2 regions of the Brevibacillus sp. RS1.1 genome follow, and region 1 is predicted to be linked to the other one. Evidence: riboswitches for the same ligand, from Rfam matches in the RefSeq annotation. Region 1 holds a riboswitch; the other holds the start of a gene.

Region 1 (4,596 bases):
CGGTTGTACATCTCTTCAAAGTAATCAGATGCAAAAAACAACCCGTCCCATTCGAAGCCAAGCCATTGAACGTCCCTTTTGATGGCTTCTACGTATTCGATGTCTTCCTTCACCGGGTTCGTATCGTCAAAACGCAGGTTGGCCTTGCCGGAGAATTCTCGTGCCAACTCAAAGTTGAGGCAGATTGCTTTTGCATGTCCAATATGGAGATACCCGTTCGGTTCTGGGGGAAAGCGGGTAATGATTTCCTTTACTTTGCCCTCTTGCAAGTCATCAATCATGATATTGCGGATAAAATTGGATGCCGCTACCTTGTTTTCCAATGAAATCAACCTTTCACTTCACCTTTACACTCCATAATACTGATTCTCTTCCCAGAGTTCAACAAAATCGGGTCGTTGACCGACCCGCTCACGTCTCCCATTGCTGCCCCGTTTGCCATTGTGACCTGCAATACAGGTGAATAACAGAATCAATGGCTAAGCGCTGCTCCGTAATCCCACGAATCGTTTCGAGATGCTTCGAGGGAATCAGATGCAGCAAAGGCTGTTCAACATGATTGAACCGTTGGAATGCTTCCGCTGCAATCCGATCCCACTGCGGGTAATACCGAAGCAAATCATCGGGCATTACACGGGAGCGGTCCGTGTCGGACTCGGGCAAACACTCAAAAGGTTCATCCAAATTTAACGTTCCATAATCATCAGTTAGCTCTTCGCCCGGAAAAATATCCCGTGCAGCCAATTCCATATCATACATGGTCGGCACACAATTCGCATGAAAGCTGTGGTTCACGTACCTTGCCTTATCCCAACAAAGAATATACTTTCCGAACTGGTTCTTAAACGAATATTTTTGTACGTCCTGTTTTCGTAATGAGTCAAGTCTTTCCACAAATGCAGGGTCCAATACTTGGTCCAAATCATCCTGTGCCCATACAATCGTTCCTTTTGGGATAAACCTTGTCGCAAACACACCGTACCCGATCTCATCGTTGATATAGCGCAATTCTGTATCGGGATGCATCATGGTCTTTGTTTCACTCCTTGGCAAATGTGCCTTTTTATCATCATAAGCAGCTTTGCCCCAGGAGGTGTGTGAATATCTGTCGAAAAATACATAGCATTCCTAACTATTTTTCCGGATTAAAATATTTTTCTTATTTACCACAAATGGTAAATAGTCTATATTATTGGCAAACGGAGTTTTAGGAACATTTTCCCACAACGATTGAATCAGTATATGTGTCATTTTATGCTTCACCCATTGATATCGAAACGGCATACCCGGGGAAATCCGGCGACGCAAAGCTACAGGGGCTACCTCCGCAACAGCGGACACGCTTGCCAGCTACCGAAGTATTGATGTAGGACGCGACCAATGATCCTATATCATTGGTCTTTTTTTGCGCTCATAATGTCTATTTTTGTCTACTTTTGTATGTTTGTGTATTTTTAACTTTTAAAGGAGGTGAGGCAACAGCGGATAGCCGGTTTAATGAATCATTATTCTTTTCATCATGAAGGAGGTTTCATAGGAATGTCATTCTGGAAGAAACTCTCGACCGTCGCGCTGACTGCTGTCATCGGGGTATCAACATTCTCTGGAGCACAAGCTGCTAACCGTCCAACATCGATGTCACCGAACGCAATGGTGACGACTCCTCACTATCTGGCTACGGCTGCGGCCCTGAAAACATTGGAAGACGGTGGAAATGCAGTAGATGCTGCTATTACAGCCGCTTCCACCTTAGCTGTTGTCTATCCTCATTACACAACCATTGGCGGAGATAACTTCTGGCTCATCTACAATGCCAAAACAAAAGAGCTGAAGGCGCTGAACGGCAGTGGGCGCGCAGGCGAAAAGGCAACCATCGACTATTACAAAGGCAAAGGCTACGAAAAAATCCCGTCCCGCGGTTATGAATCAGCAAACACTGTCCCTGGTGTCGTCTCCGGCTGGTGGGAGGCGTACAACTACGCCCATAAAAGCATGGGCAACAATAAGCTTCAATGGAACAGACTGCTGGAGCCTGCCATTGGATACGCCGAGAACGGATATCCCGTCTCCCCCAACCAAGTATATTGGACAAAATACGCGACAGATCCAACTGACAATGACTTGAAGAATCTTCAACGTTTTGATGGCTTCCGCAAAACATTCCTGAAGCCCAACGGCGATCCTTATGCAGCAGGCGAAATTCTCAAACAAAAGGATCTTGCCAATACTTTGCGAATCATTGCGAAAAAAGGCGCTGACGGTTTTTATAAAGGAGAAGTTGCTAAAAAAATCGTAGCAGACATGAAAGCCAACGGCGGATTGCTCACGTTGAAAGATTTTGAAAAGCATACCTCCACTTGGGCAGATCCCATTACGGTAGACTACCGTGGCTACAAAGCGTATAACGTTCCACCTAACTCCCAAGGCATGGCATCGCTCTCTATTCTTAATGTTTTGAATAACTTTGACCTCAAGAGCATGGGTGAAGGAACACCCGATTACTACCACACGATTGTGGAAGCTACCAAACAGGCTTTCGCTGACCGCGACAAATGGCTGACTGACCCTGCCTTTGCGGATATCCCTGTGGATGAGCTGTTGTCCAAGCAGCACGGGAAGGATTTAGCTGCGCGCATTGATATGAAGCAAGCAGCCAAATCCGTAGAACCGCTTGATCCAAAAGGCGATACAACCTGGTTCGGGATCGTCGACAAAGATGGAAATGCCGTGTCCATCATTCAGAGTCACTACTTTGACTGGGGTTCTGGCATCGTAGCGAAAGATACGGGTGTCCTTTTACAAAACCGCGGAAGCTACTTCTCTCTGGATTCCAAACACATCAATCACTTGGAACCAGGAAAACGCACCTTCCACACCATTAACCCAGCTATGCTCTTTAAAGGGGACAAGCCTTATCTTCTTTACGGAACACAAGGGGGAGAAGGTCAGCCGCAAACGCAAGCCGCTCTCGTCACACGCATCGTCGACTTTGGTTTCAGCGTGCAAGACGCAATCGAAGCGCCAAGATGGCTGCATGGGCGCAACTGGGGATCTGCTTCCAACAATCTCAAGGTGGAAAGCCGCATCCCTCAAGAAGTCCTGGACGAGCTCATTAAACGTGGGCATCCAGTCGAAAAGCTTGAAGCAGCCTATACCGATGCGATGGGACAGTCCGGCGCAATCCTGATTGACCCGCAAACCAATGTAAAATTTGGCGGTGCTGACCCTCGCGGTGAAGGCGCAGCAATGGGCTATTAATATTTTGTCAGACTGCTGAGCTCATCTCAGCAGTCTGACTGTTTCTATTTCGCATTCACGGATTAGGAGTGGACAAACCTATGTTTTTGTTCAACAAGCTCAGGAACAAAATGATTCTTTGGTTTCTCGTCGTGGCTGTCATTCCACTTACTGCCGTTTCGTTGTTTATCACGAACAGCTTTTCATCCATTCTCATTGATAAACAAAAATCATCCTATGTTGACCTTACTTCCAGTACAGCCATAGCTATGGATCAATATCTGGACCGGCGTATGACAGAAATTCAAGTTTTAGCCCGCACCTCGGATATTCAATCCGATGATGCAGCAGCAAAAAATGAATTCATTCGCAAGTTTACCGAGGAAATGAAGCTGTATGACGGAAATACGTTTATCGCAAGCGATGGAAAAGTAACGGCTGATACGTTCCCCAAAAGCGTTGGAATCAATCTTGGCGAGCGCCAATTCTTCAAAGACGGTATGCAGGACAAGCCCAGCTTCTCCGATGTTCTTGTTGCGAAGACAACCGGCAATCGCTCTATCATCGTCGCTTCCCCTGTAAAAGGGAAAAACAACGAGAAGCTTGGTGTCTTGACCGGGCTCGTCAATGTAGATGACTTCACAGCTACCTTTCTCAAAGATTTGAAAGTAGGCAACGATGGTTATCCGATTCTCGTTGATAACAAGGATCAAATTCAATACCATCCTACCCAGGATCTGATCGGCAAACCGCTTGCGGAATCCGGTCTGCCGCAATCATTAATGGAAATCCTGAAATCAGGAAAAACGGAAAAGGGCTCATACAGCTACTCGGACAATGGTAAGGAATACGTTGTCACCTACTCCCCGATTCCCAAGACCAACTTTGGTTTGTATCTGCATATCCCAGTCGAATCCATAACGTCCGCGGTTTCTTCCGTTACCACCATGGTTAGGATCATTGTCATCGTTGTTGTTGCTGTTGTGATCGCAATCGCCTACGCTGTTTCCCGGCAAATCTCACGCCCTATTGCAGCAGTTGCCACCGTGGCTAACCGTATTTCCGAGGGTGAACTGACTGTACAGCCCTTGCAAATTCGAACCAAGGATGAGGTTGGACAGCTATCCCAATCAGTAAACACAATGGTGCTCAACCTGCGAACGATTATTCAACAAGTAAATGATACGGCTTCAGATCTTGCTTCTTCCGCAGAGGAATTGTCGGTCAACGCTGACCACACGAGCAAGGCTACCGAGCAAATCGCCATAACGATTCAGGAAGTAGCTTACGGTGCGGAAAAACAAGTGAAGAGTGTAGAGGAAAGTGTCACCGCAATTCAAGGCGTATCGACAGGGGCTC
Region 2 (4,596 bases), on a different contig from region 1:
GTTACTTTGATCAGCGATTTTTTTCACGGCGAGTGTAATTTGCTCGATCTCAGTTGTACTTTGGCTCACATCATTGGCTTGCTCTGAGATCGCCTTCATTTGCTCGTTCAAATTCCCGATCTGCACGGCCATCTCGTGTGTGGTGGCACTGACCTGCTCGACGACGCTCGAGAGATTTGCGGCAATTTCATACAGCTCATTGGCTCGCTCCATACTCGAACCAATGCCAACACCGCCGATAACTTTTCCCGTGTGATCATGCAAGGGGATCGCCCGTGCGACGAGAGGAAAACCAAATAATTCCTTGGGAACCATCATCGCCTGCTTGGTGTTTTTTTGAATCGCGTTGGTGATCACATCTCCCTCCTGGAGTGGATCACCAGACTTTACCTGCAGGGAAAATGTTTGGGCAGGCACATTGCGCAATAGCTTTTCCGTGTCGTAGACCCCAATGGTAATGTCATCGTTGAGCAAATCATTTAAATAGGGAGCAACCTTGATGAAAGCCTCGAGAAGTTCTGCATTTTTCCCCTTTTCGGAGGCTTCTGTTTCGTTCCATCCTTCGTATCCGTTCATGACCCTCTTCACCTCTATCTTTTGCTAGCATTAGTACGGAAATTGACGCTTCTTGTGCTGAACCGAAATCCATTTTAGCGTAGTAAACTCTTCTAGGCTCCATTGACCATTCAAGCGTCCCAATCCGGAATGCTTTTCACCGCCGAACGCCACAATTGGTTCGTCATTGATCGTTCCATCGTTGATATGAATCATGCCGGTCTCAATGCGCTTGGCCATCTGGGCACCTCTCTCCAGATCGCGGGTATGAATCGCCCCGGACAATCCAAATGGTGTCTCGTTCGCCATACGAATTGCTTCTTCCTCGGAAGCAAACGACATGATGCAAACAGCCGGACCAAACAGCTCTTTCGATGCAATGGACATGTCTGTGGTCACTCCTGTCAAAACAATCGGCTCGACCACGTTTCCTTTTACTTCCCCTTTCAGTGCAGGAACGGCTCCTTCGCGTATCGCCTCATCGATCGTTGCCATCAGGTTGGCGACTTGCCGTTGATTGATGAGTGGACCGATTACCGTGTCTGGATCATTTGGGTCGCCTACCTTGAGACCAGATACTTTTTCCACATACAGATCGAGGAATTTATCGTATACATCTTGGTGAACCAGAACCCGGTTAGCCGACATGCAAATCTGACCTTGGTGGGTAAAGCGGCTGAATACCGCTGCATTGACGGCATACTGGAGATCCGCATCCTCCAAAACAATCAGGGCACTATTGCCACCTAGCTCCAAAATCGCCTTCTTGAAATGCTTCGCTGCCACTTGCGCGATATGGCTTCCTACTTGGCTAGAGCCTGTAAACGAAAGGATGCGCGGAATCGGGTGGGAGACAAACCCATCGCCAATTTCAGCAATATCCGTTACAACGACGTTGATCAAGCCTTTGGGCAGACCTACTTCTTCAAAAATTTTCGCGATGAGAGTCCCACCCGTGATTGGCGTGTGCTCATGCGGTTTGAGGACGACACCGTTGCCCGCGCCAAGAGCTGGAGCTACGGACTTCATCGACAGATAGAACGGGAAGTTGAACGGACTGATGACACCGACAACTCCTGCGGGAATCCGATACAAACGATTTTCCTTTCCGTCTACGGGAGAAGGGAGAATTTTTCCTTCCATACGTACAGGGAACGTAGCCGCCTCGCGAATAATATCCTTGACAAGCCCGATCTCAAAAAATGCCTTCAGTCGGGTTCCACCTAGTTCACGAATGATGATCTGAATGATTTCTTCTTCATGCTCTTCGATATAGCGAACTGCACGCTCCAACATTCGGGATTTGGTATAGGCATTCACTTCATCCCACTCTTTTTTCGCGTTGGCTGCCGCCTTGTAAGCCGCGTCGATATCCTCCAGATTTGCCATTTTGAATTCTGCGATGACTTCCCCGTTGTAAGGGTTGATATCTTGCAATGTCTTCGCGCCAAGTCCGTCGCGCCACTCCCCATTGATGTACTGCTTGTCCAGTGTTTGAAGGATTGACATGCTACAACCACTCCCTTTTGAAAAATAAAGAGGCCCCTTTCGCATGAAAGGAGCCGTCATACTAAAACAGCAAAATACACTGCTCGTTGGCAACCCGGCTGCCATCGTAACGTGTACATTAGGCCCGTGGCTTTGCGTCCCCACTTTTCAATGGGTTTGCCCATTCATAGCGAATGCTGATAAGATTTTGTCGAAAAAAGGAAAGATATGGAGAAACATACTTTGATTATAGTACTCCATTTCGAATAGTCAAACGTAAACATGTAAATATTTCGTGAAAGGAAAGAACAAATATCAAAAAGTCCGCATCGCTTGGATACGGACTCCTGATTTTTCTTCCTCATGATCACAATAACTTTTTGACATCCTTTACGCTCGTCGCGAGCATTTGCTCTACCGCGTTGGCGTCTCTTACGTGCTTGGTGATGCCTTCATTCAGCTCGTCCAGTAAGCCCTTTGCCTCACTTACCTGCTGGGACACATCGTCAGCAAAACGCTTTTGATGCGCGATGATTTCCATCACACCCGCCACTTCGACGTTCAGTACCTGGAAAGCGTTCGCGATCTGATCCGTCTTCTGTGCAGCATCCTTGCTGATGGAAAGTCCATTTTTGATCGCACTGCTGCTTTTTTCACTGTTGGACAATGCTTCTTTGATTTCTTCTTGAATCTTGCCGATCAATTCCGCAATCGTCTTGGTCGAGTTCGCTGTCATCTCTGCCAGCTTCCGTACTTCATCCGCTACGACAGCAAAGCCTCGGCCTTGTTCCCCCGCACGTGCAGCTTCTATCGCTGCATTCAGAGCGAGAAGGTTAGTCTGATTCGTAATATCGCTGATTACCTTGACAATACTCGTAATTTCCGAAGAACGCTCTTCCAAGAGGCTCATGGACTTGGACGTATGAACCGATTCTTTGTCGAGCAGGCTCATGACTTCCACAACGTCCGTCATAGCCTTATTGCCTTCATCTGCACGCGCTACCGATTGTTTGCAGATGTCTGTCAGGCGCTCTCCTCGAACCGACAACTGGCTCGCAGATTCATCATCCCGCTCATTAATGGCCTGGATATTCTCTACGGCACGCTTCATCCTCGTCACCAATCGCACCATTTGATCGGAATCGGCGTTCATTGCTTGGTCCGAAGCGAGGATTGCACCCATCTGTTCGTAAAGACCGCGAAGCTCATGTTTCCATGCGTCTTGCTGTCCTGCCATTGTGGTTGTGGCTGTCGTCGCTGCTGTCTCTTTTTCTGCCAGGCCTTTGTCTTTTTTCCAAAACATCCGCTTCCCTCTCCTTTGTACCCATCAATTGTCACCTCGGCGGCTATATACGCGGGACTCGATTATTCCCGGATGTTGTTTCGCCAAGCTCAGCAAGTTTTCCAAGAAATAATAGTGACCCTCCAAGAGCTCCACGTCTTTACGCTCAAAATGCTTCACCTGCAAATACTGCTGCATTTCCAAAGCATAGCGCTCCAGTTTATCGTGAAAATCGTTGGCACGAAGCATTTGCTCCACTTCTGGATATTCTGTTTTCAGGCGACTCAGCTCGCTGTATACACGCCCACCCTCCAGAATCATCTGGTAGGCCGTACGCTCGAGCGTAGCTGTTGTAGCTGCCTCCTGCTCCTCACGCTCCTCGCGCAAAGCTGCCAAGTACGTGATAAAATGGTAGACAGTTAAAAACAATGGTCCTAAAAATAGAATGATCCCTGCCTTGTACACATGCTGATTGGACAAATTGCTGATGAGCAGGAACAAGTGAAACAAGATCGCACCCAACCATACATAGATGATGATTTGGTGATTGATCTTCCCTGCCTTTTGGTGGCGTGAAAAGGCAAAGGTAAGTCCGAGCAGATAAAAGGCAAGCAACGTAAAGCTGGCAGAAAACAAAGCCATCTCCATATCGGTCAGCCAATCTGCATCGGCGGGTATTTCGATAAAGAATTCAAAAGCGAGCACCAGCAGTGAGAACAACAACCCCATGATCCAAAACCGGCTTACTTCCGAGTCATTCCTCCGCCGGGAGCGGTAGCGTTTTGCACGGGATCCTTCCATAATGCTCTCACCTCATTCTCTATGATTCGCCATGATTCTATCTTTTCCTTTCACATGGGGCCAAAATCTGACATCGGAGGCTGTTATGACAAAAAATTTACCAACACCATTTATCGAGCGCATGAAAACCTTGCTCGGACACGACTATGAGGCCTTCGTTTCCTCGTATGATCAGCCTGTGACACACGGCTTGCGAGTCAATCCGTTGAAGGTGGAGCGTGACGATTTTTTGAAAATCTCGCCGTTTGCTGTAGAAGCAGTCCCTTGGTGCGAAAACGGGTTTCGCTACAAAAAGCCTGCTCGTCCCGGCAAGCATCCTTTTCACTCCGCTGGCATGTATTATTTGCAGGAGCCAAGCGCGATGTCCGCTGCCGAAGCACTCGGTGCACAACCTGGTGAGCGAATCCTCGACCTGTGTGCAGCGCCAGGGGGAAAATCGACGCAGCTTGCAGCGTTTTTGCATGGACAAG

Evidence for each region. A riboswitch is a leader RNA that binds a small molecule or an ion and turns the genes downstream of it on or off. The one in region 1 is predicted to bind cyclic di-GMP.
Region 2: it holds a riboswitch for cyclic di-GMP, as region 1 does, so the genes downstream of both, yfmT (benzaldehyde dehydrogenase) here and ggt (gamma-glutamyltransferase) in region 1, are expected to answer to the same signal.

Annotation. Positions count from the first base shown of each region.
Region 1 covers NZ_JABSVA010000004.1:244,734-249,329, forward strand. Annotated here, with positions in the region: gene HP570_RS15455 (glutamine--tRNA ligase/YqeY domain fusion protein) at 1-332, opposite strand, end outside; gene HP570_RS15460 (SET domain-containing protein) at 412-1,029, opposite strand; cyclic di-GMP riboswitch class I at 1,270-1,358, shown strand; gene ggt (gamma-glutamyltransferase) at 1,540-3,258, shown strand; gene HP570_RS15470 (methyl-accepting chemotaxis protein) at 3,339-4,596, shown strand, end outside.
Region 2 covers NZ_JABSVA010000007.1:82,072-86,667, forward strand. Annotated here, with positions in the region: gene HP570_RS21255 (methyl-accepting chemotaxis protein) at 1-576, opposite strand, end outside; gene yfmT (benzaldehyde dehydrogenase) at 607-2,064, opposite strand; cyclic di-GMP riboswitch class I at 2,150-2,235, opposite strand; gene HP570_RS21265 (methyl-accepting chemotaxis protein) at 2,411-3,346, opposite strand; gene HP570_RS21270 (hypothetical protein) at 3,371-4,126, opposite strand; gene HP570_RS21275 (RsmB/NOP family class I SAM-dependent RNA methyltransferase) at 4,212-4,596, shown strand, end outside.